2 regions of the Massilia pseudoviolaceinigra genome follow, and region 2 is predicted to be linked to the other one. Evidence: predicted binding sites of a transcription regulator. Region 2 holds the regulator's gene; the other holds the start of a gene.

Region 1 (14,389 bases), on a different contig from region 2:
GGATCGCCTGCATCCAGAACCGCAGTAACAGGACCCCACCAAGAATGGTGGCGATGGTGTCGACGATCAACTGAACAATACTGTACACGTGCTCTCCTTAAAAAAAAACCGCTGTGTGATACGAGTCACACAGCGGTATTTTGCCTGATCCAGGCCCAACAACCTGTTACGGACGGCTGCTGGTCGGGAAAGGCCATGCTGCTGCCGGAGCCAACACAGTTTTCGCCGCTGGCGCCGGAGCCGGTGCTGCCGCTGCTGCTGGTGCAGGAGCTGCTGCTGGCTTCGATGCTGCGTCGGCTTTCGGTGCAGCTGCCTTCTTCGGCGCTGGTGCTTTCTTTATAACCGGCTTGGCTGCCGGAGCGGCTGGAGCCGCTGGCGCCGCTGCTGGCTTGGCTGCTGGCTTCGCCGCAGCCTTAACCGGCTTTTTTGCTGCTGGCTTAGCCGCCACCTTTTTTGCTGCTGGCTTTGCTGCTGCTTTCGCTGCTGGCTTTGCTGCTGCTTTAGTTACTGCTGGTTTTTTGGCGGTCGACGTCGCTGCTGCTTTTTTGGCGGCTGGCTTGGCTGCGGCTTTGCTGGCTGCTGGCTTCGCTGCTGCTTTTTTAGCGGCTGGCTTGGCGGCCGATTTGGCTGCGGCTTTCTTCGCTACCGGCTTGGCTGCTGGCTTCGCTGCCGACTTGGCTGCTGGCTTGGCCGACGACTTCGCTGCGGCTTTTTTCGCTGCCGGCTTCGCTGCTGCCTTCTTCGCTACTGGCTTGGCCGTGGCTTTTGCCTTGGCTGCTGGCTTGGCTGCTGCTTTTTTGGCGGCTGGCTTTGCTGCTGCTTTTTTAGCGACTGGCTTGGCGGCCGACTTGGCTGCTGCCTTTTTCGCTACTGGCTTGGCTGCCGGCTTGGCTGCCGACTTGGCTGCTGGCTTGGCGCTGGTTTTTGCTGCGGCTTTTTTCGCTACTGGCTTCGCTGCTGGCTTGGCTGCGGCTTTTTTCGCTGCTGGCTTTGCTGCTGGCTTGGCTGCGGTTTTCGCTGCGGCCTTTTTCGCTGCCGGCTTGGCTGCAGGTTTGGCTGCGGCTTTCGTGGCTGGCTTGGCTGCGGCTGCTTTCGCGGCGACTTTCTTCGCTGGTTTCTCGGCAGCGGCTTTTGCGGCTGGTTTCTTTACTGCGGGTTTCTTAGCGGCTGTTGCCATTTGGGTTCTCCTTCATCTGCGATGGAAAAAAATCACGCTACAAGATTTAAAACCCGTCCGACCCGTAACTGGAGGTCAGGCGAATTATTCATCGGCACAAACGTGATCGTGTTTATGCTAATGAATTCGGCACCAGCTGAACTGCTGCAACTCCTCAAGTTTGCAGCGCTTCAGCTATAGTCGTTTCTGAAAACAGAGACGACGGATACGGTGTTCATGGTTCGCTGTCCACATCCAAAAGCCCACAACCGTAAAAGAAAAAGCCGCCATGCCTGAACCGGATCAGGCAGTGCGGCTTTGTCTTTTGCAGAAGTTTAAGCACATATCTGTTGAATCAGCGTCCCATTTTGATCGATGATTTTGTCGTCGCGCGCGGCTTGCATCTTCGCGTTCACGTTTTGACAAATTCAATCACGTAAAGTACACGAAAACCTTGTCAGTGCGCAACCAGCACACTGCGTTTCGCTTACTTTTTTTTTCGACGGCGCGCGCGCCATGCGCGCGGCGCGTTTTGAAAATCGTTTATTCGCAGTTCAATGCGCCGCCGGTTTGGTATCTGGCCACGCGCGTCCCGACAACGTGGCGCTCCTTTTTCGGCTCGATCATCGCGCTCATCGACGGGCCCGGATTTTCTTCTCGCGCGAACAGCGCGCCGGGTCCGAACCGCTGCGCGCGGCGGTGCGCGATGAAGCACAGGCAAGCGTTGAACATGGCCGCGTCGGGGCCGGCACACTGCGCGCCATGATGCCGCCGGCGTGCGCATATTCGCGCTCGGCCGATTGCAGATTCAACGCTTGATCTCTTCGCCGAAAGCCGCCCCCCACGGCAGCGGATTTTCCATCGCGATCGCACCGATCGCGTCGGGCGCAAAATTGCAATGCATTGATTCGTCACGCAAAATGCTCCGATAGCGCTCCGCCGCACCCATCAATTTGTTGTGCCGCGCGAGCGTAGGAATCAGTGGAAAGCCGACGCAAAAGAACACTCCTTCGATCAGACAGGCGAACGCAATGGGCGACTTCGACAGCGCCCAATCGTCCTCCACGGCACCCGTGGCGAAGGCCGGATCGGTCGGGCGATTGATGAACGGAATGAGGAATTCTGCCTTGGCGCGGATCGCTTCGGCCTCGTTGCAGGCGTTGAAAACCTGCCCTTCATCGCGGCCCGGGACTGCATGATGTACTGGCAGATGGGCGAGTCAATCGCGACATCGCAGGCTTTCTGCGGCAGGTATTGGCGGCATTCGGGCGCGTGATGTGGTGCTCGGTTGCGAGCACGATGTCGTTCGCGGCGGGCGAATCGACGCCCGCAACGACGCCTGGATTTCTTTTTACGAGACGTCGCCCGTCATCGTCAAACCGTTGGGATTTTTCCACAACTCTGCCGCGCTGCATGACGCGCTCGCGCAGTTCGCGTTGCGCATGCCACACCGTTCGATGCGCTGACGCTCACGCCGTTGGCCGTGTTCATGTCGTGGCGCCGCGCGCGCCTGCTTGTCTGCTCCCGCGCATGCTGTCGGAGGCCGGCGGCATGAAAGCGCTGAAAGCAGACATCGCGGCATCGAGATTGGCGAGCTGTCCTTGCGCCGGTTTCAAGATAGAGATAGCGGTAGCGGTGGCGAGCATGCCCCGGCCGCGGCACCACATCGTGGAGTGGGCGTGAGGTCCAACTTGCAGTCGCTGCAAGATGGCGCAGAACCTGAGAGAGAGTACGGCCAGGATCGGCGTACCGTAAACGGACTCGGGCGAACATGGAAGTTCGCCCGAAGCTTGAAAGACAATCAATTGAGCAGAATCCTTCCTCAGCTCAATTCTCTGGGCTTACTCCCAGTTCAATGCACCACCGGTCTGATATTCGGTCACGCGCGTCTCGAAGAAGTTGCGCTCCTTCTTCAGGTCGATCATTTCGCTCATCCAAGGGAATGGATTTTCCTCTTGGGCGAACAGCGCATCCAGGCCGATCTGCTGCGCACGGCGGTTCGCGATGAAGCGCAGGTAACCCTTGAACATGGTCGCGTTCAGGCCGAGCACGCCGCGCGGCATGGTGTCTTCGGCGTACGCATACTCCAGGTCGACCGCTTCCAGGAACAGTGCCTTGATCTCTTCGCGGAAAGCCGGCGTCCACAGCAGCGGGTTTTCCATCTTGATCGTGTTGATCAAGTCGATCCCGAAGTTGCAATGCATCGATTCGTCGCGCAGGATGTATTGATATTGCTCCGCCGCACCCATCATCTTGTTCTGGCGTCCGAGCGCCAGGATCTGGGTAAAGCCGACGTAGAAGAACAGCCCTTCCATCAGGCAAGCAAACACGATCAGCGACTTGAGCAGCTTCTGGTCGTTCTCCACGGTACCCGTGGTGAAGGCCGGATCGGTCAGGGTATTGATGAACGGAATCAGGAATTCATCCTTGTCGCGGATCGACTTGACCTCGTTGTAGGCGTTGAAAATCTCCGCTTCATCCAGGCCCAGCGACTCCACGATGTACTGGTACGCGTGGGTATGGATCGCTTCCTCGAACGCCTGGCGCAGCAGGTACTGGCGGCATTCCGGCGCCGTGATGTGGCGGTAGGTGCCCAGCACGATGTTGTTGGCGGCCAGCGAATCGGCGGTCACGAAGAAGCCCAGGTTGCGTTTGACGAGACGACGCTCGTCATCGGTCAAACCGTTGGGATTTTTCCACAACTCGATGTCGCGCTGCATGTTGACCTCTTGCGGCATCCAGTGATTGGCGCAACCGGCCAGGTATTTGTCCCACGCCCATTTGTATTTGAACGGGACCAGCTGGTTCACATCGGTCTTGCCGTTGATGATGCGCTTGTCGTCGGCGTGCACGCGCTTGGCGACCGATGCGGCATCGGCGTCCGTTACGGCTGCGGGTTCGGTCCCCGCTACGGTACCCGCTACGGCGGCGCTTGGCGCCACGGGGCGCGCGGCTGGCGCGCTGGCTGTTTCATCGTCCCAGGACAACATGGTCATTTCCTCTTTTCGTCTGTCTTCAATTCGGTATTGCGCGCAGCGCCGTGGCGCTGCGCCTGTTTGCCGGGGATGACTCCGGCGATGACGCTATTACTGGCAGGCTTCGCATTCCTCGAAGCCATCGTCGCCCGGACGCAGGTAGCACGCCGCGCCGTCTTCCTCGGCCGCCGCCGCGGCTGCCGTCGCGGCCGCTGCGCTCGCAGCCACCTTGGCCGCCGTATCGGCCGCCGCACCCATTGCGTGGGCCGACATGCCGCCATCGACCGCCACCGCGTTCAGCGCGCCGGTCTTGGAAGTGGACTTCTCCATGTGGGTCGCCGCAATGGTGCGCAGGTAGTAGGTGGTCTTCAGGCCGCGCAGCCAGGCCAGCTTGTAGGTCTCGTCGAGCTTCTTGCCCGACGCGCCAGCCATGTAGATGTTCAGCGACTGGGCCTGGTCGATCCACTTCTGGCGGCGCGATGCCGCTTCCACCAGCCAGCTCGGCGAGACCTCGAACGCCGTTGCGTAAATGTCACGCAAGTCTTGCGGGATGCGGTCGATCTTGGCCAGCGAACCGTCGAAGTATTTCAGGTCGGCGATCATGACTTCATCCCACAGGTCGCGCGCCTTGAGGTCGCGCACCAGGTAAGAATTGATCTCGGTAAATTCGCCGGACAGGTTCGACTTCACGTACAGGTTCTGGAAGGTCGGTTCGATGCAGGCCGACACGCCGATGATGTTCGAGATCGTCGCGGTCGGGGCGATCGCCACGCAGTTCGAGTTGCGCATGCCGAACTGCTTGATGCGTTCGCGCACCACGGTCCAGTCCATGGACGAGGACATGTCCACTTCCAGGTAGCCGCCGCGTTCCTCGGCCAGCAGCTTGATCGAATCCTGCGGCAGGATGCCGCGGTCCCACAGCGAGCCGCTGTACGACTCGTAGCGGCCGCGCTCTTCGGCCAGCTCGGTCGAGGCCAGGTAGGCGTAGTAGCACACCGCTTCCATCGAGGAATCGGCGAATTGAACCGCCTGGTTCGACGAATACGGCACGCGCATCATGTGCAGGCAATCCTGGAAGCCCATGATACCCATTCCCACCGGACGGTGGCGCATGTTCGAGTTGCGCGCTTTTTCGACGGCGTAGTAATTGATATCGATGACGTTGTCGAGCATGCGCATCGCGGTGCGGACGGTTTTCTGCAGCTTGACCGGGTCGAGCTTGCCTTCTTTCATGTGCGCCGGCAAGTTCACGGAACCCAGGTTGCAGACGGCGATTTCCGACTCGTTGGTGTTGAGGGTAATCTCGGTGCACAGGTTCGAGCTGTGGACCACGCCGACGTGTTGCTGTGGCGAACGGATGTTGCATGGATCCTTGAAGGTGATCCATGGGTGGCCGGTTTCGAACAGCATCGAGAGCATCTTGCGCCACAGGTCGAGCGCGGCGATCTTCTTGAACACGCGGATTTCGCCGGCGGCCGCTTTGGCTTCGTAGCCGGTGTAGGCCAATTCAAACGCCTTGCCGACCTTGTCGTGCAGGTCAGGCGTTTCCGATGGCGAGAACAGGGTCCAGTCGCCCTTTTCCATCACGCGCTTCATGAACAGGTCGGGAATCCAGTTGGCCGTGTTCATGTCGTGGGTGCGGCGGCGGTCATCGCCCGTGTTCTTGCGCAGGTCGAGGAATTCTTCCACGTCCATGTGCCAGGTTTCCAGATAGGCGCACACCGCGCCCTTGCGCTTGCCGCCCTGGTTGACCGCCACGGCGGTGTCGTTGACCACTTTCAGGAACGGCACCACGCCTTGCGACTTGCCGTTGGTACCCTTGATGTGGGCGCCCAGGGCGCGCACCGGCGTCCAGTCGTTGCCCAGGCCGCCGGCGAACTTGGCCAGCAGCGCGTTTTCCTTGATCGCGTCGTAGATGCCTTCCAGGTCGTCCGAGACGGTGGTCAGGTAGCACGACGAGAGCTGCGAGCGCAGGGTGCCGGAATTGAACAGGGTCGGGGTCGAGCTCATGAAGTCGAACGACGACAGCAGGTTGTAGAACTCGACGGCGCGCGCTTCGCGGTTTTCTTCGCGCAGCGACAAGCCCATGGCAACGCGCATGTAGAACGCCTGCGGCATTTCGATGCGCACGTCGCGCACGTGCAGGAAGTAGCGGTCGTACAGGGTTTGCAGGCCGATGTAGCCGAACTGCAAGTCACGGTCGGCGACCAGGGCGCGGGCCAGCTTGGCCAGGTCGAAGGTGGCCAGGACCGGGTCCAGCAACTCGTTCTCGATGCCCTTGGCGATGTATTTCGGGAAGTACTCTATATAGTGTGCCGCCGCTTTCGCTTGCGGCACTTCTTCGCAGAACACTTCCTTGCGGATGGTGTGCAGCAGGATGCGGGCGGTCACTTGCGAGTAAGCCGGGTCCTTTTCCATCAGCGCGCGCGCAGCCAGGATGGCGGACTTGTGCAGCTCTTCGACCGGTACGCCGTCGTACAGGTTCTTGACCGTTTCAGCCAGGATGGCGTCGGCGTCGACGTGTTTTTCCAGGCCCACGCAGGCGGCGGCGATCAGGTCGCGCACCTGGTTCATGTCGAGCAGGCGGCGCTGGCCGTTTTCAGTCACGTGGATTTGCGGCGCGGCCAGTTGCGCGGAGGCACCTTGTGCCTCCTTCTGCAGGCGGCGCTCTTCCATGTGCTTGGCGCGGTACAGCACGTAGGCACGCGCCACGTCGTGCTCGCCCGAGCGCATCAGCGACAGTTCGACCTGGTCCTGCACGTCTTCGATGTGGAAAGTGCCGCCCGATGGCTGGCGGCGGATCAGGGCGGAAACGACGTTCTCGGTCAGTTGCTCGACCAGTTCGCGCACGCGCGCGGAGCCGGCGCTCTGGCCACCGTTAACGGCCAAAAAGGCCTTGGTGACGGCGATCGAGATCTTGGAGGGTTCAAAGGCGACGACAGCGCCGTTGCGGCGGATGATGCGGTAGTCGCCGCGGGCGGCGACGGCGGCGGCACTGGTCGGTGCTGGCTGGCCTGCTGCTCCAGGTGTGATGTGCAATTGGTTGATCGAAGAATCTTGGGATGTTTGCATTGAACCTCCTGGAGCGGCGGGCTTTGGTCTGCCGCCGGTTGTTATCAAGTGGACGGCGTCAATCAACCGTCCCCAACAAATATAAAAACAAAAAAACTACCCCCGCCAGCCTGGAATATCGAGGCCGGCGCCGTAAGGCGATGGTGGGTGGATTGCGTTAAAAACTAGGCTTGCCGTGCTGCGTTATGGATGCTGAGTTATCGGTGGCAGAGCTTCAAAAACCACTATATCTAGTCGATTCATCAAATGTGGGACTAATTGTAGTACCTCACCCGGGGAGTGGCAATAGAATTAAGTAGCAATATTTTCATGTGCGTCGCTTGACTTTTTTGACTCAGGCCGCATGAAGGACTGCCCGGTTAGCACATACTAACGGGTGCCCTTTTTTGAAGCAGCCGCCAGCGCGCGCCTGCCGTTTTTGCGTCGCGGGCAGCATTATAAACCGTGGGGGGAGCGGGCGTTGGAATGGGTTCCGCCGCGACCGCGCGCGCGCCGTCTTGCGCCCCCCGGCGTCGCCCCGCGCAAGGCGGCCCTCGGCCGGGGAGACCGATGCAGGTTCGCAGGAAGATGGGGAACTGGCGCGACGCCAACAGCGCCGGACCTTCAGAGAAGCGGGCCGGCACCGGGCACCCTAGCCCTCCGGCTCCTGGATATCGAGCTTCTGCATCTGGTACCGCAGCTGCCGGAAACTGATCCCCAGCAGCAGGGCCGCCTGGGTGCGGTTGAACTGGGTCTGGGTCAGCGCGCGCAAGATGATCTCGCGCTCGACCTGTTCCAGATAATCGGGCAGGCTGCTCGGCAACTCCGCCGGCCCGCTTGCGCTCACCGGCGCGGCCGCCACCGGCGTTGGCGCCGGTGGCGCCTCGGCCGCCGGCGCCGGCCGCTCGGCCACCCGCGCGCCCTTGAGCGAGAGGTCGCCCACTTCGATCACGCCATCGTTGGCGAACGCCAGCGCCCGTTCCAGCACATTCTCCAGCTCGCGTACATTGCCCGGGAACGAATACGTGCTCAAGGTTTCCAGCACCTGCGGCCCGAGCGCGGCTTTCTGCCCCGGTCCGGCCAGGCGCGCCAGCATGCCATCGACCAGCACCCCCAGGTCGTCGAGCCGCTCACGCAATGGCGGCACGCTCAATTCGATCACATTCAGGCGGTAAAACAGATCCTGGCGGAACTTGCCGGTCTCGACGCACTGTGCCAGATTCTGGTGCGTGGCGCTGATGATGCGCACATCGACCGGCTCCTCGCTGGTGGCGCCGATCTTGCGCACGCGCCGTTCCTGGATTGCGCGCAGCAGCTTGACCTGCATCGCCAGCGGCAGATCGGCCACTTCATCGAGCATCAGGGTGCCGCCGTTGGCCGCATGGAAAAACCCGTCGCGCTCGTCGGCCGCGCCCGTAAACGCGCCCTTGCGGTAGCCGAAAAACTCGGCTTCCATCAGCGCTTCGGGAATCGCGCCGCAGTTCACGGCAATGAAGGGCTTGCCCGCGCGCGAACTGCGGGCGTGGATTTCGCGCGCCACCAGTTCCTTGCCGCTGCCCGACTCGCCCGTAATCGCAATCGGCGCCATCGAGCGCGCCAGCCGTTCGATCTGATTGCGCAGCGACTGCATCACGGCCGATTCGCCGATCAGGCGCGAGGCCGTGCCGGCGGCGGCCGGGCTGCCGGTCTGCGCGGACGGGGCCGACAGGCGCAGGGCCGACTGCACCATCACGCGCAAATCGTCCAGCACCACCGGCTTGGACACGTAATCGAAGGCGCCCGCTTTCAAGGCCACCACCGCGTTTTCGGCGCTGCCGTAAGCGGTCACGACCGCGATCGGGGTCGATTTATTGGAAGCGTTCACTTCCTGCACCAGTTCCAGGCCCAGGCCGTCGGGCAGGCGCATGTCGGTCAGGATCAGGCCATACTCGTTCTGCGCCAGGAAAGCGCGCGCCTCGCGCAGCGTTTCGGCGCTGTCCACATCGAGCCCCATCCTGACCAGCGTGATTTCCAGCAGTTCGCGTAAATCCGCCTCGTCATCGACGACCAGTACGCGGGGTGATGTCATGTTGTTGCCTTTCTGTTACTAGTGGCGCCGCGCGCTCCCAGCGGCTGCGCGAACGAAATCACAAACCGGCCGCTGGCCTTGCGCACCCCGAAGCCGCTGGCATCGAAGCGATACTCGTAATCGAGCATCGCCGCGTTGTTCAGGCACAGCTCGCGCGCCAGGTACAGCCCCAGCCCGGTGCCCTTGCTCGAGGTCGTATAAAACGGTTCGAACAGGTGAGCCCGCACATCGGGCGTGATGCCCGGCCCGTCGTCCTGCACGTGCAGCTCCATGCCGCCGGCCGCATCGGTGACGACGTACACGCGGATACTGCCCTCCCCGCCGCTGGCGTAGCGCAGCGCATTGGTCAGCAGGTTGATCAGCACTTCGCGCAGGTGCAGCGCGTCGAAACGCACCGGCACGGCTCCAGTGTTGCCCAACCACACTATATCATTGGCGACCCCTTGGGTTTCGTCAAATTCGGCTTTCAGCTCATTCAAAAAGGGGCCGAGCAACAACGGATCGCCGTTGGGCTGGACCTTGCGCGACAATTGCAGTATGTCTTCGACCATGCGGTTCACCCGCGCCACATTGTCGCCGACGATCTTGAGCAGGCGCGCCTGGCCCGGCTCGTGCAAGTCTTCCGCCAGCAGCGCGGTGGCGTGGCCGATGGCCGAGAGCGGATTGCGTACCTCGTGCGCGATGCTGGCGGTCAGGCGTCCCATCGAGGCCAGTTTCAGTTCCTGGGCCTGGTTTTCGATGGCGGTGACGTCCTGCAAAAAAATGACGCAGCGCTCGGACGCCTCGTCGACCGTGTCGACCCGCGCGAAACGCAGCTTGAGGTGGGCCGCCAGGTCGCGCCGGCCGCTCCAGGCGGCCGTGCCGGCGTCGCCGCCGCCGCTGTCGCGGTACGGCTTGACGGTCACGAAAGCGGCGCGCGGCCCGCCCGCGGCCGGTCCGACCTGCCGCTGCCACTCCGAAAACGCATGCGCGACCGGTTCCAGCGCAGGTACCCCGGACAGGGCGAAGCCGCTGTCGCCGTTGGCCAGCCCCAGCATGTGCTGGGCGGCCGGGTTGCCGGCGAAAATGTGCCCGTCGCGGTCGACCACGAGGATGCCGTCATCGACGTCGGCGATGATGATCTGGTTGATCGCCTGCTGGATTTTCAGGTCGGCCCCGTGGCGCGCGGCCAGTTCTTCCTGCCGGATCAGCTTGGCGGCAAGGCGGCTGACCACCATCACGATGGCGAAGAAGGCGGCCCCGTACAGCCCGGCCTGGGTGAGCGGCATGCCGGCCATACCCAGGAACACCTGGTACAGGGAATCGATCAGCAGGAACAGGGTAACCAGCGCGGCCGAAAACAGGGCCAGCAGGCGCGGCGCCAGGATCGCCGCGCCCGCCAGCGGGAACAGGTACAGGATCACCAGGCTGCCGCGGCTCGCTTCCGCGGCCATGAACAGTACCGAAATGACCGCGATGTCGACCGCGATCTGCACCACCACCTGCATCAGGAAGTGCTTGCGCACGTACACGCTGGCCAGCACGAACGCGCCGGCCAGCGCCAGGTAGGCAATGCAGGTTTCGGTATACAGATGGTGGCCGGCGCGGGCCACGCCTTTCTGGTCGAACGCCAGATACGCCAGCAGCACCAGCGAAATGACGATGCGGGTGGCGGTCAGCGCCTGCAGCGAGCGCCAGAATGTTTCGCGCGACTCTGCCGACAGCGCGCTCCAGAAGGACATCACTCAGGCGGGTGGCAAACGGGCGTGGTCCGGGCTGCAATACTCCCGGCCGTCGGCCTTGACCGCTTCCGACTCGGGGAAGTACACGTGGCAGTGGGCGCAGGCGATCATGGTTTCGGCCTCGCGCGCCGGCGCTTGGCGCGGAGCGGCGCCCTGCCCGGGCGGCGGCGCCATGCCGCGCAGCTTGCTGCGGATGGCCGCGATCACCAGCGCCACCAGCGCGATCCAGAACAGAATGCGTGTCATGCCAGTCCCCGGTGCAAAACGACTTCAAGTACGAAACGGCTGCCGACATAGGCCAGCACCAGGGTGGCGAAACCGGCCAGGGTGAAACGCAGCGCGGTCTTGCCGCGCCAGCCGCGCCAGCGCCGTCCGGCCAGCAGCGCGGCGAACAGAAACCACGACAGCAAGGTGAAGACGCTCTTGTGATCCCACTTGAGCACGGTGCCGAACACTTGCTCCGAAAACACGATCCCCGACAGCACGGTCAGGCTGAGCAGCACGAAGCCGATCCAGATCAGGCGAAACAGCAGTTTTTCCATGGTCAGCAGGGCCGGCAGCTGGTCGAGCGCCGTGGCCAGCCAGCCCGCTTGCGGGTTGCGCGCATGCAGGCGCGTTTCCTGCAGCGCCATCAGGACCGCATGGAAGGCGGCAATCGTCAGCGTGCTGTAGGCCAGGATGGCCACCGAGATATGCCAGCCGAAGGCCGGGGCGCGCCCTTCGAGCTGCAGCACGCTGCCCGGGAACACGGCCGGCAGCAGCGCGGCGGCGGCGGCGCAGGGCATGACCAGGCGGCGCAGGCCGTCGAGCGCGAAATTGCGGTTTTCGATCCAGTAGGCCGCCACCGAGATCCACAGCGCGGCGGAAATCATCAGCGCGAAGCCGATCCGCACGCTGCCGGGCGCCATCATGTCGAGCCACAGGGCGGCGCCGTGCAGCAGCCAGGCCCCGGCCGTGACGGCGGAAATGAGCGTGCCCCGGGCCGTGGGGAGAATGGCGCACAGCGCGTACAGCAGCGCCGCTGCGATAAGTAAGTAAGTCTGCATGCTGCAAGTTTACACTATCGGCGCGTGCCGGCGGGGACGGCGTGAGGGCACCGCCGCCAGCCCCGCCGCCGGCGCCCTGCCCGCCTCCCTAATCGACTGCCGCCATGCGCAACTCGTCGTTGTGATGGCGCTGCTGCTCTTCCATGACCAGCTGCCCCAGCTCGCGCTTGAGCGCATTGAACTCGGGCGCGGCCGGGTCGCGCAGGCGCGGCAGGTCGACCATGACGTCGCGCTTGACCGTGCCCGGACGGTAGGTCATCACCACGATGCGGTCGGCCAGGTAGATCGCTTCCTCGATGCTGTGGGTGACGAAAATGATGGTCTTGCCGGTGGCGGCCCAGATGCGCAGCAGCTCGTCCTGCAGGTTGCGCCGGGTCAGCGCGTCGAGCGCGCCGAACGGCTCGTCCATCAGCAGGATCGGCGAGTCCAGCGCCAGCACGCGCGCAATCGCCACGCGCTGGCGCATGCCGCCCGACAAATCCTTGGGGAAACGCTGGCGGAAGTCGCTCAGCGACAGCATCTCGAGCAGACGGGCGACGGTGGCGTTGATGGCACCCTTGTCCACGCCCTTGATTTCCAGGCCGAAGGCGACGTTCTGCTCGACCGTCATCCAGGGAAACAGCGCGTACTCCTGGAACACCATGCCGCGGTCCGGCCCCGGCCCCGTCACCGGATGGCCGCCGGTGCGGATGGTGCCGCGCGTGGGCAGCGCAAAGCCGGCCACGGCGTTGAGCAGGGTCGACTTGCCGCAGCCCGACGGTCCGAGCAGGCAGGTGAATTGCCCGGCCGGGATGTCCAGGTTGATATCCTTGAGCGCGACCAGCTCGCCCCCGGCGCTGCTGAATGTCTTGTCGACGCCTTCGATACGGATCGGTGATGCAGTCATGTCAGTTCTCCAGGCCGCGGTGCCAGCGCAGCAGGTAATTGTTCAGGCGGTTCATGCCGACGTCGATCGCCAGCCCCAGCATGCCGATGGTGATCATGCCGGCCATGATCTTGTCGGACCAAAAATATTCGCGCGCTTCCAGGATGCGGAAACCCAGGCCATTATTGACCGCGATCATTTCCGAGACAATCACGACGATGAAGGCGGTGCCGATCCCGATCCGCACGCCCGACAAAATATAGGGCACGGCGGCCGGCAGGATCACGCGCACGAACATGGTGCGCTGGCTGGCGCCCAGGTTGCGCGCCGCGCGCAGGTAAATGCCGTCCACCTGGCGCACCCCGGCGATGGTATTGATCAGCACCGGAAAGAAGGCCCCCAGCGCGATCAGGAACACGGCCGGCGGATTGCCCAGCCCGAACCACAGGATCGCCAGCGGAATGTAGGCGATCGGCGGAATCGGCCGCAGCAGCTGTACCAGCGGATTGAGCCAGGCGTACACGCGCGCATTGGCGCCCATGGCCAGCCCGAGCGGCAGCGCCAGCCCGGCGCCGATGGCAAAGCCGAGCAGCACCCGGTACATGCTGGTGAGCGAGTCGACCATCAGTTCGCCCGACACAGCCCAGGCCAGCCAGCTGCCGTCCGCGTGCGGCTGCAGCGGCAGCAGGTACTCGATCCATTTGTGCAGCACCGCCAGCGGCGACGGCAATACCTGGGGATTGACCAGGCCCTGCGCCGCCGCCAGCTGCCACAAGGCGATCACCACGGCCGGCACCACCAGGCCGATTCCCACTTCACGCAACTGTCTGCTGTTCATGCCACCTCCGGAAACGTTGTTTTCATGCTGTTGACCCTGTCGGGTTGTCGAACGGGGGACCTGTTCACCTTACCCCCAGGCTTTTCTTGGCCGCGTCGAGCAGATCGGTCCTGACCCAGTCCCTGGCCAGGGGCGGGCGCACCATGCGGCCCACGCCGGTCTTGACCATGGTGTCGGTGGTGATCTGGATATGCTCGGCCGTCACGTCCAGGGAATACGGCGAATTGCTGATCGCATCCTCGAAGTCGTCCCTGGTGATCTGGCCCTTGTAGATCACTTCGCGCACGTATTTCTCGGCGATGGACGGATGGGCCATGAAGGTGCGGGTCGCTTCGACGAAGCAGCGCATGAACTTGTCGGCCAGTACCCGCTTGCCGTTGTAGAAGGCTTCGGTCATCACCATGGTGCGCACCGGCTCGCCGATCGGCGTGTCGTAGGGTTTCATCACCTCCATCCCGAAACCCTTGTTGATGGCCTGCGACGATTGCGGCTCGGACTGCATCATGGCGTCGATGTTCCTGCCCATCAGCGCCTGGTTCAGGTCGGCGAACGGCAGGTAAATCACGTGCACATCCTTGCCGGGCGCGCTGTCGGCGCTCATGCCGAATTTTTTCAGCTGGGCCATCAGCAGCACTTCCTGGATGCCGCCGCGCGTCACCCCGACCTTCC
Region 2 (14,389 bases):
GGGCACCGGTCAGGATCAATGTGCTGAGTTTAGTCATGGTTTTTCTGGGTTTCCTTCAATTTGAATGCTGCGGGAACTGAACGATCTACCGTACCATCTTTTTTCCGTGGCAGCGGTGACGATTTGGCAATCGCGTTTTCCACTGCCTGGTCGTACGCCGGCACACCACTGCTTTTAATCTTCTTGACCGACTTGATTTCGCCGGTCGGCCATTGTTCGATCTGGTATACCGCTTCCGGATCGCCGGCCATGCTGGTGCTCCCCGTGTAATTCAGGTTGCTCTTGATCTTGGCGCCGATCGCGCCGAAGTAACTCGGATCGCCTTTCGGTGCGCTCTTTTGCTCGGCCTCGCCGGCACCGCCGGCGCCGCCGGTGATGCGGCGCATTTCGGCGGCGTGCAGCTTGTCGAGGATCTTTTTCTCTTCAGCCAGTTTCTTGTCCTTGGCCGCTTTTTCCGCCTTGGCGGCCTTTTCCTGCGCCAGCTTCTCGGCTTGCTTCTCGGCCTGCTTGTCGGCCAGCTTTTCCTGTTCCGCCTTCTGCTGCTCGAGCTTCTTCTGCTCGGCCAGTTTCTTTTGCTCGTCGAGCTTCTTCTCTTCGCGCTTCTTCTGCTCGGCCAGCTCCTTGCGGGCTTTCTCGAGCTCGCGCTTTTCCTCGGCCAGGCGCTCCTCCTGCTTGAGCTTCTGTTCCTTGAGCTTCTTTTCGCGTTCGAGCGCGATGTCCGGCGGCTTGACGGCCGGCGGTTTTTCGACCGGCTTCTCCACCGGTTTTTCGATTTTCTTCTCGACCGGTTTCTCGACCGGCTTGGGCGGCTCCACCGGTTTCACCTCGCGCGGCGGCGGCGGCGGCTCGGGGGCCGGCGGCGCCGCGTCCTGCACTTTCATGTCCCACACTTCCGCCTCGGTGGTGGTCGGGGCGACGTTCTGCCAGCTGATGCCGGCCCACAGGAACAGCAGCAAGCCGGCGTGCACGGCCAGCGCCAGCAAAATGGCCGGGGTGCGGCTCGGCTCGGGCGGAACAATGTAAGGGCCGCCAGTGCTGGCGGGAGGGTTCAGGGGCGCCATCGTGTCGTCACTTGGTGGCCAGGCCGACCCGGTTGATGCCCATTTTCTTCGCTTCGGAAATCAACTGGATCACTTCGTCGTACTTGCTGTCGCGGTCGCCGGCGATCATGACCGGATACTCGGGATGCTCGGCATGCAGCGCGCGCAGGCGGCGCAGCACGGCGGCGCGGTTCGGCAGTTCCTCGGGCGCGGCGCTGTTCTTGCCGTTGACGCCGATGCTCAGGCTGGCGTTGGGCTTGATCACGATCTGGATGTAGTCGTCCGGCGGCAGCGCCGATTTCTCGGCGCTCGGCAGGTTGATCACGCTCGGGCTGTTCGCCGGTGGCACGACCATGAAAATGATGAGCAGCACCAGCATCACGTCGATGTAGGGGACGACGTTGATTTCGGACTTGAACTTGCGTTTGCGTCCGCCGCGCAGGCTGCTGGAAAACGATGCCATGAGTGACTCCGATCAGCGCGACTGGCGCTGCAAGATGTTCGAGAATTCTTCGACGAAGCTCTCGAAGCGGATGGCCAGGCGGTCGATATCGTGCGTGAAGCGGTTGTAGGCGACCACGGCCGGAATCGCCGCGAACAGGCCGATGGCGGTGGCGATCAGCGCTTCGGCAATGCCGGGCGCAACCGCTGCCAGGGTCGCTTGCTGCACGTTGGCCAGGCCGCGGAAGGCGTTCATGATGCCCCATACGGTGCCGAGCAGGCCGATGTAAGGCGAAACGGAACCGACCGAGGCCAAAAAGTTCAGGTGCGAATCGAGGCCGTCGAGTTCGCGCTGGAAGGCGGCGCGCATGGCGCGGCGGGCGCCATCGAGCACGGCGCCGGTCTCGAGCGGATCGCGCTGGGAAGAGGCTTGCTTGCCCTTGATGAATTCGCCCATGCCGGCTTCAAAGATGCGCGCCAGCGCGCCGCTCTGCTCGCGCGTGGTGCTGGCGTTCTGGTGCAGGGTGTGCAGGTTGCCGCCGGCCCAGAAGCTGCGCTCGAACTGTTCGGTCTGCAGACGGGCGGCACGCACGGCAAACGCTTTGCGGAAGATGTAGGTCCAGCTCATGATGGACAGGCCCAGCAGGAGTGCCATGATCAATTGCACGATCAGGTGCGCGTTGCTGATCAGGGCGAGAAAGGAAAGGTCTTGGGCTGCATTCATGGGCGTTGGATTTTTCTGGATGTGAAGTGTCAGGCGGCACGCATTTTAGCAGCCGTTGCGTCGGGCAGGGCGCGTGGACGCAAGGATGCGGCATCGACGCAACCGACCTTGACCCGCGCGCTGGCCAGCAAGACGTCGCCGTGCCAGGCTTGCTGGAGGAACTGGACCGATGCGTGCCCCAGTTTTTCTATACTCAATTTCAAGTTTAATTCATCATCGAGGCGGGCTGGCGCGTGATAGTCGATGCTGGCGTTCTTGACGACGAAGATGGCCCCATCCTGGTCGCGCAGCGCCTGTTGGCCGACGTTGGCCGCGCGCAGCCACTCGGTGCGGGCGCGTTCGAAGAATTTGAGGTAATTCGCGTAAAAGACGATGCCGCCTGCATCGGTGTCTTCGTAATAGACCCGTACCGGCCAACTGAATACTGAGGGCATTTCATTTGCCATAAGTGAATATCGGAAACATTTTACGCGATTTCCGGGCTGTAAATGTACGCAAGCGCACATAAAGATGACCCGGCGCGGGTTGGGTGGGGCACAAGTAGACGTGAGCGATAGCGAAGTGCCAAGTTCTGTAACAATCGCTTACATGGGGTGTAGTTGTGTTACGTACTGCAGCCGTTTTTACCACTCCGCCACGTCGATCTCGTCATTTTGGCCTCCATCTGCGTCGTACCCGCGCCTTGGCGCGGGTACGACGTGGAGGCGGTACGACGTGGAGGCGGTACGACGGGGAATTAGGTCCGTTTGATCGCAAACGGCGAAAACCCCTGGCAAGTCGGCATCATCTCGATCGTATTGATATTAATATGCGGCGGCAGCGTCGCGATCCAGAACACCGTCGCCGCAATATCGGCTGCCGTCAGTGGCACCGTGCCTTCGTACACCTTGGCCGCGGCCGCATCGTCGCCCTTGAAGCGCACGTTGGAAAACTCCGTCCCACCGCACAATCCCGGCGCCAGGTTGGTCGCGCGCACGCCCGTGCCCGCCAGATCGGCGCGCAGATTCAGCGTAAACTGGTCGACAAAGGCCTTGGTCGCGCCGTACACATTGCCGCCCGGGTAAGGATAGTGGCCCGCCACCGACCCCAGGTTGATGATCAGCCCGCTGCCGCGCTCGACCATGGCCGGCAGCAGCGCGCGCGTCATCGTCACCAGCCCGGTGCAGTTGGTCGCGATCATGGTTTCCCAGTCGGCCAGCGGGGCTTCGTAGGCTGGTTGCGTCCCCAGCGCGAGCCCGGCATTGTTGATCAGCACATCGACCTGGCGCCACGATTGCGGCAGCATCGACAAAGCTTCATTGATCGATTCCTTGCAGGTGACATCCATGACGATCGGCAAAGCCAGGTCGCCAAGCTCGGCTGCCAGGGCGTCGAGGCGATCCTTGCGGCGACCGCTGATGACGACCTGATGGCCGTTGTTGACGAAGGTACGCGCCATTTCGGCGCCGAAGCCGGCGGAGGCGCCGGTGATGAAAACGATCATGTTGTGTCCTGAAGAAGTCCGAAACTATGCCGGATTGTAGCCCAAGTGACGATATTGGCCGCGACCTGCCATTTAGGCAATCCCATTCCTTGCCCTAATCAGGGACTTAACTTACAATTTGGGCTCCATTATGTCTCACGTAACTGGCGAAAAGTCGCGGCGCATTGCTGCCTGGCGGCGAAAGGTGGGCATCCACCGGGGAACGTGAGATTTCATCAGCCGTTCGCCTGGGCAGCCACCGATGGAAGCGCACGATGAGGCTGCCTGTTCCATTTCCGACGGCTTCCCTCATTCGATCCTTGCAATCAGGTGCCTCGCACTCTTATCGATTGGAGTTTTTTCATGTTTTCAAAAGAACACACGCTCGCCCATGTTGACCCGGAATTGTGGGGCGCGATCCAGAAGGAAACCGCACGCCAGCAAGATCACATCGAACTGATCGCGTCCGAGAACTACACCTCGCCAGCGGTCATGCAAGCCCAGGGCTCGCAGCTGACCAATAAATACGCCGAAGGTTATCCAGGCAAGCGCTACTACGGCGGCTGCGAATTCGTCGACATCGCGGAACAACTGGCGATCGACCGTGTCAAACAACTGTTCGGCGCCGAAGCGGCCAACGTGCAGCCGAACTCCGGCTCCCAGGCCAACCAGGGCGTGTTCTTCGCCATGCTCAAGCCGGGCGACACCATCATGGGCATGTCGCTGGCCGAAGGCGGCCACCTGACCCACGGCATGGCGCTGAACATGTCGGGCAAATGGTTCAATGTGGTGTCGTACGGCCTGACCGAACAGGAAGACATCGACTACGAGGCCATGGAGCGTCTTGCGCATGAGCACAAGCCAAAAATGATCATCGCCGGCGCATCGGCCTTCTCGCTCAAGATCGATTTCGAGCGCTTCGCCAAGGTTGCCAAGGCAGTGGGCGCTTACTTCATGGTCGACATGGCGCACTACGCCGGCCTGATCGCCGCCGGTGTGTACCCGAACCCGGTGCCGCATGCCGACTTCGTCACCTCGACCACGCACAAATCGCTGCGCGGCCCGCGCGGCGGCATCATCCTGATGAAAGCCGAGCACGAAAAGGCCATCAATTCGGCGATCTTCCCTGGCATCCAGGGCGGCCCGCTGATGCACGTGATCGCCGGCAAGGCTGTCGCGTTCAAGGAAGCGCTGGAGCCCTCGTTCACCGAGTACCAGAAGCAGGTTGTCAAGAACGCCGACGCGCTGGCCAAGGCGCTGATCGCACGCGGTCTGCGCATCGTGTCCGGCCGCACCGAATCGCACGTGATGCTGGTCGACCTGCGCTCGAAGAACCTGACTGGCAAGGAAGCCGAAGCCTTGCTGGGCGCCGCCCACATGACCTGCAACAAGAACGGCATCCCGAACGACCCGCAAAAACCGTTCGTGACTTCCGGCATCCGTCTCGGCAGCCCGGCGTTCACCACGCGCGGCTTCAAGGAAGAAGATGCAACCACGGTCGGTAACCTGATCGCGGACATCCTCGACAACCCGAACGACGCCGCCGTCGCCCTGCGCGTCAAGGCCGAAGTCAAGAAGCTGACCGACAAGTACCCGGTCTACGCGGCTTAACCTCACACCAGCAGCCCGGCGCCCCCATGAAATGTCCTTTCTGTCAGCATGAAGACACGCAAGTGCTCGATACGCGCGTATCCGAGGAGGGCGATTCGATCCGGCGCCGGCGCCGCTGCGTCAAGTGCGACAAGCGCTTCACCACCTATGAGCGGATCGAATTATCGATGCCGATCATTGTCAAGAAAAACGGCAGCCGCACCGAGTTCGCCTTGGTCAAGCTGCGCGGCAGCCTGATGCTGGCGCTGCGCAAGCGGCCCGTGTCGGCCGAAGCGATCGACAGCGCGGTCGCCTCGATCGAGGAAAAGCTGCTTACCAGCGGACAGCGCGAGGTCGATACCGGCCACGTGGGCGAACTGGTCATGCAGGAACTGAAACGCCTCGACAAGATTGCCTACATCCGCTTCGCATCCGTCTATAAAAACTTCGAAGACCTGGCCGAGTTCCAGGAAGCCATTGCCGAAGTAGGCCACGAGCGCAAACCGCGCAAATAGTTCAGCTCACACGCTTGAGGCAGGCCATCCGTGCCTGCGCGCACTGCTGTTAACGTAGCTCACAAGCGATCCGGATCACCCGTCCACGCACCTTGCAGCCACGCCTGCCGGGCCGCGGCGTCATGACCGGACGTGTCTGTTCAACGTTGCGGGGGAGTCATGCGCTTATCGCGAAAATGTGTCGCCGGCGGATTTACGCTGACCGAAGTGCTGGTGGCGGTGCTGCTGCTGACCGTCGGCATTCTGGGCGCCCTTGGCACGCAGGTCGCCGCGCTGCGCACGCACCAGGGAGCGAGCCTCATGTCGCGCGGGGTGCAACTGGCCAGCGGCCTGGCCGGGCGCATGCAGGCGAACGCCGGGCAAATGCAACGCGACGATCTCAGCAATCCCTATCTGCAACTCCATTACGATGCGGCCGATGGCGCGCCGCCGCCCGCGCCGGCGCAATGCTACGGCATGAACCGCTGCGACAGCGCCCAGCTGGCCCAGTTCGACATCGCCGACACGATCGCGGCGCTGCACGCGGGCTTTCCCGGCGGGCGCATCGCGGTCTGCCGCGACGCCACCGTGTGGGACGAGGCGCGCCAGGCGCTGGCCTGGGAGTGCGCCGGCGCGGCCGGGGCACCCGTCGTGATCAAGCTCGGCTGGCGCGCAAAGCGGGCCGACGGCGCTGCCGATGCCGCCGCCGGCGCACCATCCGCGCCGGCCGTGGCGGTGATGCTCGGCACGGGTGCCCCATGAGCGCGCACGCAGCGCTCCGGCGCGGATGGCATCAGGCCGGCCTGACGCTGCTGGAATTGCTGGTCGCGCTGCTGCTCGGCCTGCTGGTTTCCCTCGCTGCGGCATCGGTGCTGGTGTCGGCCCAGACCGGCTACGCCGCCCAGGGCGAACTGGCGCAGGTGGACGACGCCGGCCGCTTTGCGCTGGACGCCATCGAACGCGCGGCGCGCCAGGGCGCTTTTGTCGATCTTGACCGTGAAGACGCCCCGTCGTCGCCAGCCAGCGCCGCCGCCCGCATCGGCGGGCTGGACGACCAGGTGCTCGGCGGCGGGCCCGGCATCGCCAGCGCGCGCCCGGGCGGCGTCAACGGCAGCGACGTGCTGGCGCTGCGCTTCGATGGCGTGGGCGAGGGCGCCGAGGGCGATGGCAGCATGCTCAGTTGCGCCGGGTTCGGCGTGGGTGCCGGCAGCGAGGGCTGGAGCATTTTCTATGTCGCGCCGGCAGCGGGGGGCGAGGCCGAACTGCGCTGCAAATACCGTGGCCAGAGAAACTGGCGCAGCGATGCGCTGGTGGCCGGGGTCGACACCTTCCAGGTGCTGTACGGACTCGACACCGACGCGCCGGCCGACGGCCTGCCCAACCAGTACCTCAGCGCCGGCGCCGTCAACGCGCTCGATGCCGTCCTGGCGCTTGACGGGGCAAGTGCTGCCGAGCGCGAGCAGGACCTGCGCCGCAAAACCCACTGGAAACGGGTGGCCAGCATCAAGGTGGCGCTGCTGCTGCACGGCGCCCGGCGCGGCGCGGCCGACCGCGAGCCGCACGCCTTCGACCTGTTCGGCGCGGGCTACAGCGGTGCGGCCGATCCCGGTACCCGGCTTGACGAAGCGCGCATGCCGCCAGCCCTGCGCTGGCGCGAACGGCGCAGTTTCGCCGCCACCATTGTGCTGCGCAACGCGGCCCTGTGAGACGCCATGCCCTGCGCTCCCTCTCCCCTCGACCGCCAAGCTGGCGCCGTCATGCTGGCGGCCCTGTTCGTGCTGCTGGCGCTGATGATCATCGGCGTGTCGGCTGCCCGCAGCGCGCTCGACGGCGAAAAATCGGCGCGCCACGAGCGCGACCGGCACATCGCCTTCCAGGCCGCCGAGGCCGCGCTGGCCGACGCCGAGCACGATATCGAAGGCGGCGCCGATCCCGCGTCGGCGCGCGCGGCCTTGTTTGCCCGTGGTTATGCGCTCGGCTTCGTCGACGGCTGCGGCGCCGAACGCGAGGTCAATGCCGGGCTGTGCCAGCATGTGCCCGGGACGCCGGCGTGGCAAAGCGCCGATTTGTCGGGCAATGACGGACCGGGGCCGGACGGGGTCGAATACGGCCGCTTCACCGGCGCGCAGCTGCCGTCTGGCAAAGGCACACTGCCGCTGCGGCCTCCGCGCTATCTGATCGAACTGTTGCCGCACACTCAGGCCGGCGCCGACGCTGCCCGCCCGCCGGGCAACTTTTACCGGATTACCGCCGTCGGCTTCGGCGCGCTCGACGCCACCCGCGTGGTGCTGCAATCGTTCTACCTCAAGGCCGTGCCGGAGGCCACGCCCCAGGAGGCGCCATGAAGCCGCTGCGCGCCTGTCTTCGCTGCCTGCTGGCGCTCGTGCTTGTCTGCGGCGCCTGTCTGGCCTCGGCCGCGCCGCCGCTGGTGCTGCCCGACGGCGTGCTCGGCGCACCCGGCCAGTTGCCACCCAATCTGCTGCTCAACCTGTCGCTCACGTTCGAGGATGCGGGCGCGGCTTACCGTGGCGAATATGCACAAGGGGCCGATTACCCCGGCTACTTCAACTCGCGCCTGTGCTACCAGTACCCGACCAGGGCGCGCTCGCACTCGGTGCGCGAGCCGGACCTGGACGAGCGCCAGGGGTATTTTTCACCCGTCGGGCCGGCCGATGGGCAGCATGGCTGCGGCGGCGACGCCTTCAGCGGCCATCTGCTCAACTGGGCCACGGCGTCCACGCTCGACCTGGTGCGGCTCGGCCTGACCGGGGGCGACCGCGTCATCGACGAAACCGGCATCACCGTGCTGCAGCGCGCATGGCTGCCCGATGGCGCGGCGCATCCTGATTTCTACGCCCATCCGCGCCATTTCCCGCGCAAGAAGCTGGCGGCGGCACACAGCGCGGCGCTCACGCCGTTCGGTAACGCCGACCTGTACATCGTGTCGTGCCGCAACCGCGTGCTGTTCAGCGGCACCGGCAAAGGCAGCAACTGCGACGCGCCCCGTTACGGCGCCAGCGGCACGCGGCTGGTGTCCGACAAGTACCACGGCGAATTTCTCGCGCGCGTGCGCGTCTGCGGCGCCGACGACAGCGCCAGCCGGCCCGGCTTGTGCCGTCCCTACGGCGCCGCCTTCAAGCCCGAGGGGGCGCTGCAGCGGCATGCGGGGGCGGGGCGCATCGGCCTCATGGCGTACCCGGCCGTCACGCGCGAGAAGGGCGCGGCGCACGGTGGCGCGGCGCACGACGGCGCGGCGCCCGACGGCGCGGTGCAGGGTAGTGGCGTCCTGCGCGCCCCGCTCAAGTTCATCGGCGAGAAGGCCGTCGAAGCGCCTCGCTACGAAGCGCAGGTCAATCAGCGCGCCGAATGGAGTGCAGTGAGCGGCGTGCTCGTACCCAATCCCGACCGCAGCAGCGGCGCGGCCAGCGGCACGATCGCGGCCATCAATTTGGCGGGCAGGAGCCATCCCGCCACCGCCGGCAGCTATGCGGCCAGCGATCCCGGGGCCGAACTGTATTACGAAGCCCTGCGCTACCTGCAGGGGCGCGAACCGGGCACTGGCGCCGTGCCCGGCGATGGCTTGCCCGCCTGGTCGAGCCGGGCCGACCCCGTCAGCGCCGCCTGCCAGCGCAACGTCATCGCCACCATCGGCCACGCCGCCTTCATCGATGACCGTCATGTGCCGGGCAACACCCGGAGCGGCCGCAACGATGCGGCGCGCGCCGTCGACACCTTCGGGCCGGTCCGCTTCGACGTCATGCAGGCGACGCGCCGCGTCGGCGACATGGAAGCCGACCGCAACGGCGCCTTCGGCAACGCTGCGCCCCGGCCGGACCTGGACGGGCTCGACCTGTGCAACGACGGCCCCGACGGCGCGGGCAGCCTGTACCTCGCCGGCGCCGCTTACTGGGCGCACACCAACCCGATCCGGGGCGACAAGCCAGTCACGGTCAGCAGCATCGCGCTCGAACTTGGCGCAGAATCGGACAAGGGCGCGGGCATGGGCGCCAGCGCGCTCTACCTCGCCGCCAAGTACGGCGCCTTTAACGACCGCAACGACGACGGCAATCCCTTCATCACCACCGGCAACCGGCGCGACAACACCGAATGGAGCGCCGACGGCAGCACGCCGACGGGCTTTTTTGCCGCCAGGGACGCGCCGGCGATAGTGCCAGCCATCGACGCCCTGTTCGCCGCTGCCCGCAGCGGTAGCGGCAAGACGCCGGGCGCGGTGGTGGCCAGCCCGGTCAGCAAGGGAAGCGGCTTCATCGTCCAGGCCAGCCACGATCTGGCGACTGGAAGCGGCAGCCTGCAGCGCCGCGCGCTGACCATCGGCAACGGCGGCGAGCCGGCCATCGCTCCGGCGCCGGACTGGGACGCGTCCGACCTGCTCAGCGGGAACGCCAGTGCAGTGCCGCCGTTGCCAGCGCCGAGCGCGGCGGCGCGCAAGATCTACACGCTGGACTACCGCCCGGACAGAACGGTCACGATCGCTTTCGACTGGGCCAGCTTGCCGCAAGAATCGCGCGCGCTGCTCGATGTTCCTGTTGCCGGTGGCGTCGCCGACGCACTGGGCGAGGCCCGCACCGCCTTCCTGCGCGGCGAACGCGGCATGGAAGCAGGGCGCCCCGGTGGCGTGTTCCGCCGCCGCAGCAGTGTGCTCGGCGACATCGTCCACAGCGTCCCCTTGCTGGTCGGACCGCCGCCGGCATCCCGGTCCGACCCGGCCTATGCCGACTTCCACCGGCGCCACCACGCACGGCGCAGCGTGGCCTATGTCGGCGCCAACGATGGCATGCTGCACGCCTTCGACACGGCCAGCGGCGCCGAGCTGTTCGCCTACGTGCCCCATGCGCTGTTGCCGGCGCTGCCGCTCCTCGCCAGCCCTGGCTATGGTCACCGGCCCTATGTCGACGCCAGCGCCGGCAGCGGCGAAGCGCTGGTGGACGGGCGCTGGCGCACCATTCTCGCTTCCGGCATGGGCATGGGCGCGCGCGGTGTGTTTGCGCTCGATATCTCCGACCCGGCCGCCTTTCATGCGGGCCTGGGCGCGCTGTGGGAATTTACCGAGCGCGACGATCCGGCCATGGGCCATGTGGCCGCGCCGCCCCTGATTGCCCGCTTTCGCACCGCCGTCAAGGATGGCGTGCCCCAGTACCGCGACTTTGTCGTCGTGGCCAGCGGCATCAACAGCGGCAGCGAGGATGGCGACGGTGCGCTTTTCCTGCTCGCGCCCGACAAGCCTGCCTCCCAGCGATGGCGGCGCGGCGTCAACTATTACCGCTTCGATGCCCCGGCATCGGTCCCGTCGTTGGCCAACGCGCTGGCGCCGCCGGCACTGGCCATGGCGGGCGACGCCAGCGTGCGCCACGCCTACGCGGGCGACTTGCAGGGCCGGCTGTGGCGTTTCGATTTCAGCGGCCCGGCGCCATGGGGTTCGGCCGTCTCGCCCTTGTTCGATGCGCGCGACGCCGGCGGGCGGCGCCAGCCGGTCGCGCACGCACCCCGTATCGTGTTCGCGCCCGGCGGTGGCTACCTCGTCCTGTTCGGCACCGGCAAGTTCCTCGAACTGGCCGATACCCAGCGCGGCAGCTACCTGCCGCAATCGTTTTACGCCGTCCACGATGCCGCCGGCAGGCCGCAGCCGCCGCTGTCGCGCGCCCGGCTCGTGCCGCGCATCTTGACCGGCACGGCGCGCTATGCGGTCACTGGTGCGCATGCCGGGCTGGGCGGGCCGGACGCGCCAGACGCGCCCAAGGGCTGGTTTTTCGATTTCCCCCAGACCGCGCTGGACGGCGAACGGGTCGCCGGCAGCCCGCTGTCCAGGGCGGGAACCTTGATCGTCGACACCGTGCTGCCCGGCGCCGACCTGTGCACCGCACCGGCGTCGCGCAGCTACGTGATCGACGCGCTGAGCGGCTTTGCCATCAACGCCGACGGCTTGGCCCGATCCGGGGAAAGCACGGGCGAGCGCCACGCAGCCCTTGCCGGCGTGGCCCCGATGATCATCGCAATGAGCGCCAGCACGGGCGTGCGCACGGCCACCGGACGTGCCGAGGCGGCACACACCTACGCCATTGTTCGCCCGCAGGAAGACGGCAAGGCTGCGCCGGCGCAGCAGGTCATCGTCAGGTTCCCGTCGCGGCGCCTCGGCTGGCGCGAAATACCCAACTGGCAAGACCTGCACGACGCAAGCAAGAAAAAATGACCACTTGAGCGAAGGGAGTCGGCAATGAAACGCAGTCAAGGCTTTACCCTGATCGAAACGATGATCGTGATGACGATCGTCGTCGTGCTAGCCGCGCTTGCCTATCCCGGCTACCAGGACTTCCTCATCAAGGCGCGCCGCGCCGAAGCCCAGGCGGTCCTGCTTGAACTGATGCAAAAGCAGGAGCGCTATTACACCCAGCACAACCGCTACCTGGCTTTCTCGGCCGACGCCGGCAGCCCGGAGCAAAGACACTTCAAGTGGTGGTCCGGCAGCAGCGCCGCGTCAAGCGCGTACGAGTTGCGCGGGCACGCCTGCGCCGGCCAGACGATTGCGCGCTGCATCATCATCGAAGCCATTCCCGGCACCGACCGGGTCGACTCCACCTTCCGCGATGGCCACTGCGAGACCCTGACGCTCAATAGCGTCGGCGAACACGCGGCCAGCGGCGGTGGCGCCGGTTGCTGGCCATGAACCACGCGCGGGCGTGGCGCCTGCATGCCTTCTCGCTGGTCGAACTGATGACGGTGCTATTCATCGCCACCATCGTGCTCGCTGTCGTCATTCCCGACATGCGCGCGCTGATCCGCCACTACCAGCTCAACGCGGCCGTGAACGACCTCGCTGGCGCCATCGCCATGACGCGTACGCAAGCCATGGCGCGCGGCCAGCGTGTCATGCTTGCGCCGGCCGACGTTGGCGGCGCCGACTGGAGTCTCGGCTGGGTGGCGTTTGTCGACCGCGATGGCGACCGCCGGCCCGGCGCCGCCGACGAACTGATCTCCATGCATGGCCCGGTCGGGAAGGGCATCGTCGTCAGCGCCGTGTTCACCAGCCAGAATTTGCCTGATTACCTGGCCTATAACAGTGCCGGACGCAGCTGCAGCGCAAACAGCAGCGCAGCGGCGCGCTGGGGCACGCTGTCGCTATTCCAGGGCGGGCAGACGCGCCGCATCAAGATCAACATGCTCGGCCGGGCCCGCGTGTGCGACCCCGCGCGCGACGGCGCCAACTGCGCCGGAGAAGAGGAGGAGCCGTAGAGCCTTTTCCGGCATACAGGAGTCGCAGCTGGCGGGCCTGCCACGAGGAGCGGCCTCGACAGTCCTGCGGAACGCCCTCGTCGCCGCATGGCTAGCCACGCATCGTCCTCGCGCCTTGCCTGCGCTGGAACATGCGTCGCCTACGCGCATGTCGCCCACGCGCATGTCGCCCACGCGCATGTCGCCTACGCGCATGTCGCCATCTACATCCTTCTATCTACCGGAACAGGCTCTTGGCAAGACCGGGCGGGAACGGCCGTCTTGGCGTAAAATCGCGGTCAGCCATTTACGCTGGGATATCCGTGCAACTACTTACCGATTCTGCCGCCATGACCCTCGCCCTTGACTGGGCTGCAAGAGGGCTGTACACGACCTCGCCAAATCCGCGCGTCGGCTGCGTGATCGTGCGCGATGGCGTCGTCATCGGCGCCGGGCACACACAACCGGCTGGCCAGGCTCATGCCGAAATCGAGGCCCTGCGCGACGCCGCGGCCCGCGGCAACGACGTACGCGGCGCTACCGCCTATGTGACGCTGGAACCGTGTAACCACCATGGCCGCACCCCGCCGTGCTCCGACGCCCTGGTGCGGGCCGGCCTGGGCCGTGTGGTCGCCGCCATGGTCGACCCCAATCCCCTGGTCGCGGGGCAGGGCCTGGCCAAGCTGGCCGCAGCCGGCATCGCAGTCAGTTCCGGCCTGCATGAAGCCGAGGCGCGTGAACTCAATATCGGTTTCCTGTCGCGCATGCAGCGCGGCGTGCCATGGGTCCGCCTCAAGACCGCCGCCAGCCTCGACGGCATGACGGCGTTGCACAATGGCGCCAGCCAATGGATTACCGGACCCGAGGCGCGTGCCGACGGCCACGCCTGGCGCGCGCGCGCTTGCGCCATCCTCACCGGCATCGGCACCGTCAAGGCCGACGATCCGCAGTTGACCGTGCGTGGCGTCGACACCACGCGCCAGCCGCGCCGCATCATCGTCGACAGCCGTCTTGAGATCGATCCCGCCGCCCGCGTGCTGGCCGGCGCCCCGAGCTGGATCGTGTGCGCCGTGCCCGATCCCATCAGGGAAGCCGTGCTGCGCGCCGCCGGCCACGAGGTCATCCTGCTGCCCAACGAAGCCGGCAAGGTCGATTTGCCGGCCCTGATGCGCGAACTGGGCCGGCGCGAAATCAATGAACTGCACATCGAAGCCGGCGCCCAGCTTAACGGATCGCTGATTCGCGAGGGTTGCGTCGACGAACTCCTCGTCTATCTGGCGCCGAGCCTGCTGGGCGAAGCGCGCGGCATGTTTTCAATGCCGGCGTTGACCAGCCTCGACCAGCAGAAGCGCCTGCGCTTTCACGCCATTCACCCGCTGGGCGACGATCTGCGCATCCTCGCCCGCTTTAC

Evidence for each region. The regulator NrdR, encoded in region 2, represses ribonucleotide reductase genes. The targets are predictions, from matches to a motif close to CACNANATNTNGTG.
Region 1: the regulator NrdR is predicted to act here: its motif matches at 7,426-7,439, upstream of RBA40_RS05750 (ribonucleoside-diphosphate reductase subunit alpha).

Annotation. Positions count from the first base shown of each region.
Region 1 covers NZ_JAVCWL010000004.1:195,242-209,630, reverse strand. Annotated here, with positions in the region: gene RBA40_RS05785 (YggT family protein) at 1-88, opposite strand, end outside; gene RBA40_RS05780 (hypothetical protein) at 196-342, shown strand; gene RBA40_RS05775 (hypothetical protein) at 390-1,283, shown strand; gene RBA40_RS05770 (hypothetical protein) at 1,673-1,975, shown strand; gene RBA40_RS05765 (ribonucleotide-diphosphate reductase subunit beta) at 1,965-2,294, opposite strand; gene RBA40_RS05760 (hypothetical protein) at 2,434-2,622, shown strand; gene RBA40_RS05755 (ribonucleotide-diphosphate reductase subunit beta) at 2,998-4,146, opposite strand; gene RBA40_RS05750 (ribonucleoside-diphosphate reductase subunit alpha) at 4,243-7,203, opposite strand; gene RBA40_RS05745 (sigma-54-dependent transcriptional regulator) at 7,835-9,250, opposite strand; gene RBA40_RS05740 (sensor histidine kinase) at 9,247-10,971, opposite strand; gene RBA40_RS05735 (PP0621 family protein) at 10,975-11,217, opposite strand; gene RBA40_RS05730 (cytochrome C assembly family protein) at 11,214-12,017, opposite strand; gene RBA40_RS05725 (ABC transporter ATP-binding protein) at 12,106-12,903, opposite strand; gene RBA40_RS05720 (ABC transporter permease) at 12,905-13,720, opposite strand; gene RBA40_RS05715 (ABC transporter substrate-binding protein) at 13,785-14,389, opposite strand, start outside.
Region 2 covers NZ_JAVCWL010000043.1:4,791-19,179, forward strand. Annotated here, with positions in the region: gene tolB (Tol-Pal system beta propeller repeat protein TolB) at 1-37, opposite strand, end outside; gene tolA (cell envelope integrity protein TolA) at 30-1,061, opposite strand; gene RBA40_RS29710 (ExbD/TolR family protein) at 1,069-1,503, opposite strand; gene tolQ (protein TolQ) at 1,516-2,205, opposite strand; gene ybgC (tol-pal system-associated acyl-CoA thioesterase) at 2,235-2,639, opposite strand; gene RBA40_RS29725 (SDR family NAD(P)-dependent oxidoreductase) at 2,942-3,688, opposite strand; ZMP/ZTP riboswitch at 3,818-3,928, shown strand; gene glyA (serine hydroxymethyltransferase) at 4,031-5,278, shown strand; gene nrdR (transcriptional regulator NrdR) at 5,305-5,772, shown strand; gene pilV (type IV pilus modification protein PilV) at 5,932-6,513, shown strand; gene RBA40_RS29745 (PilW family protein) at 6,510-7,457, shown strand; gene RBA40_RS29750 (pilus assembly protein) at 7,464-8,096, shown strand; gene RBA40_RS29755 (pilus assembly protein) at 8,093-11,959, shown strand; gene RBA40_RS29760 (type IV pilin protein) at 11,984-12,433, shown strand; gene RBA40_RS29765 (GspH/FimT family pseudopilin) at 12,430-12,999, shown strand; gene ribD (bifunctional diaminohydroxyphosphoribosylaminopyrimidine deaminase/5-amino-6-(5-phosphoribosylamino)uracil reductase RibD) at 13,329-14,389, shown strand, end outside.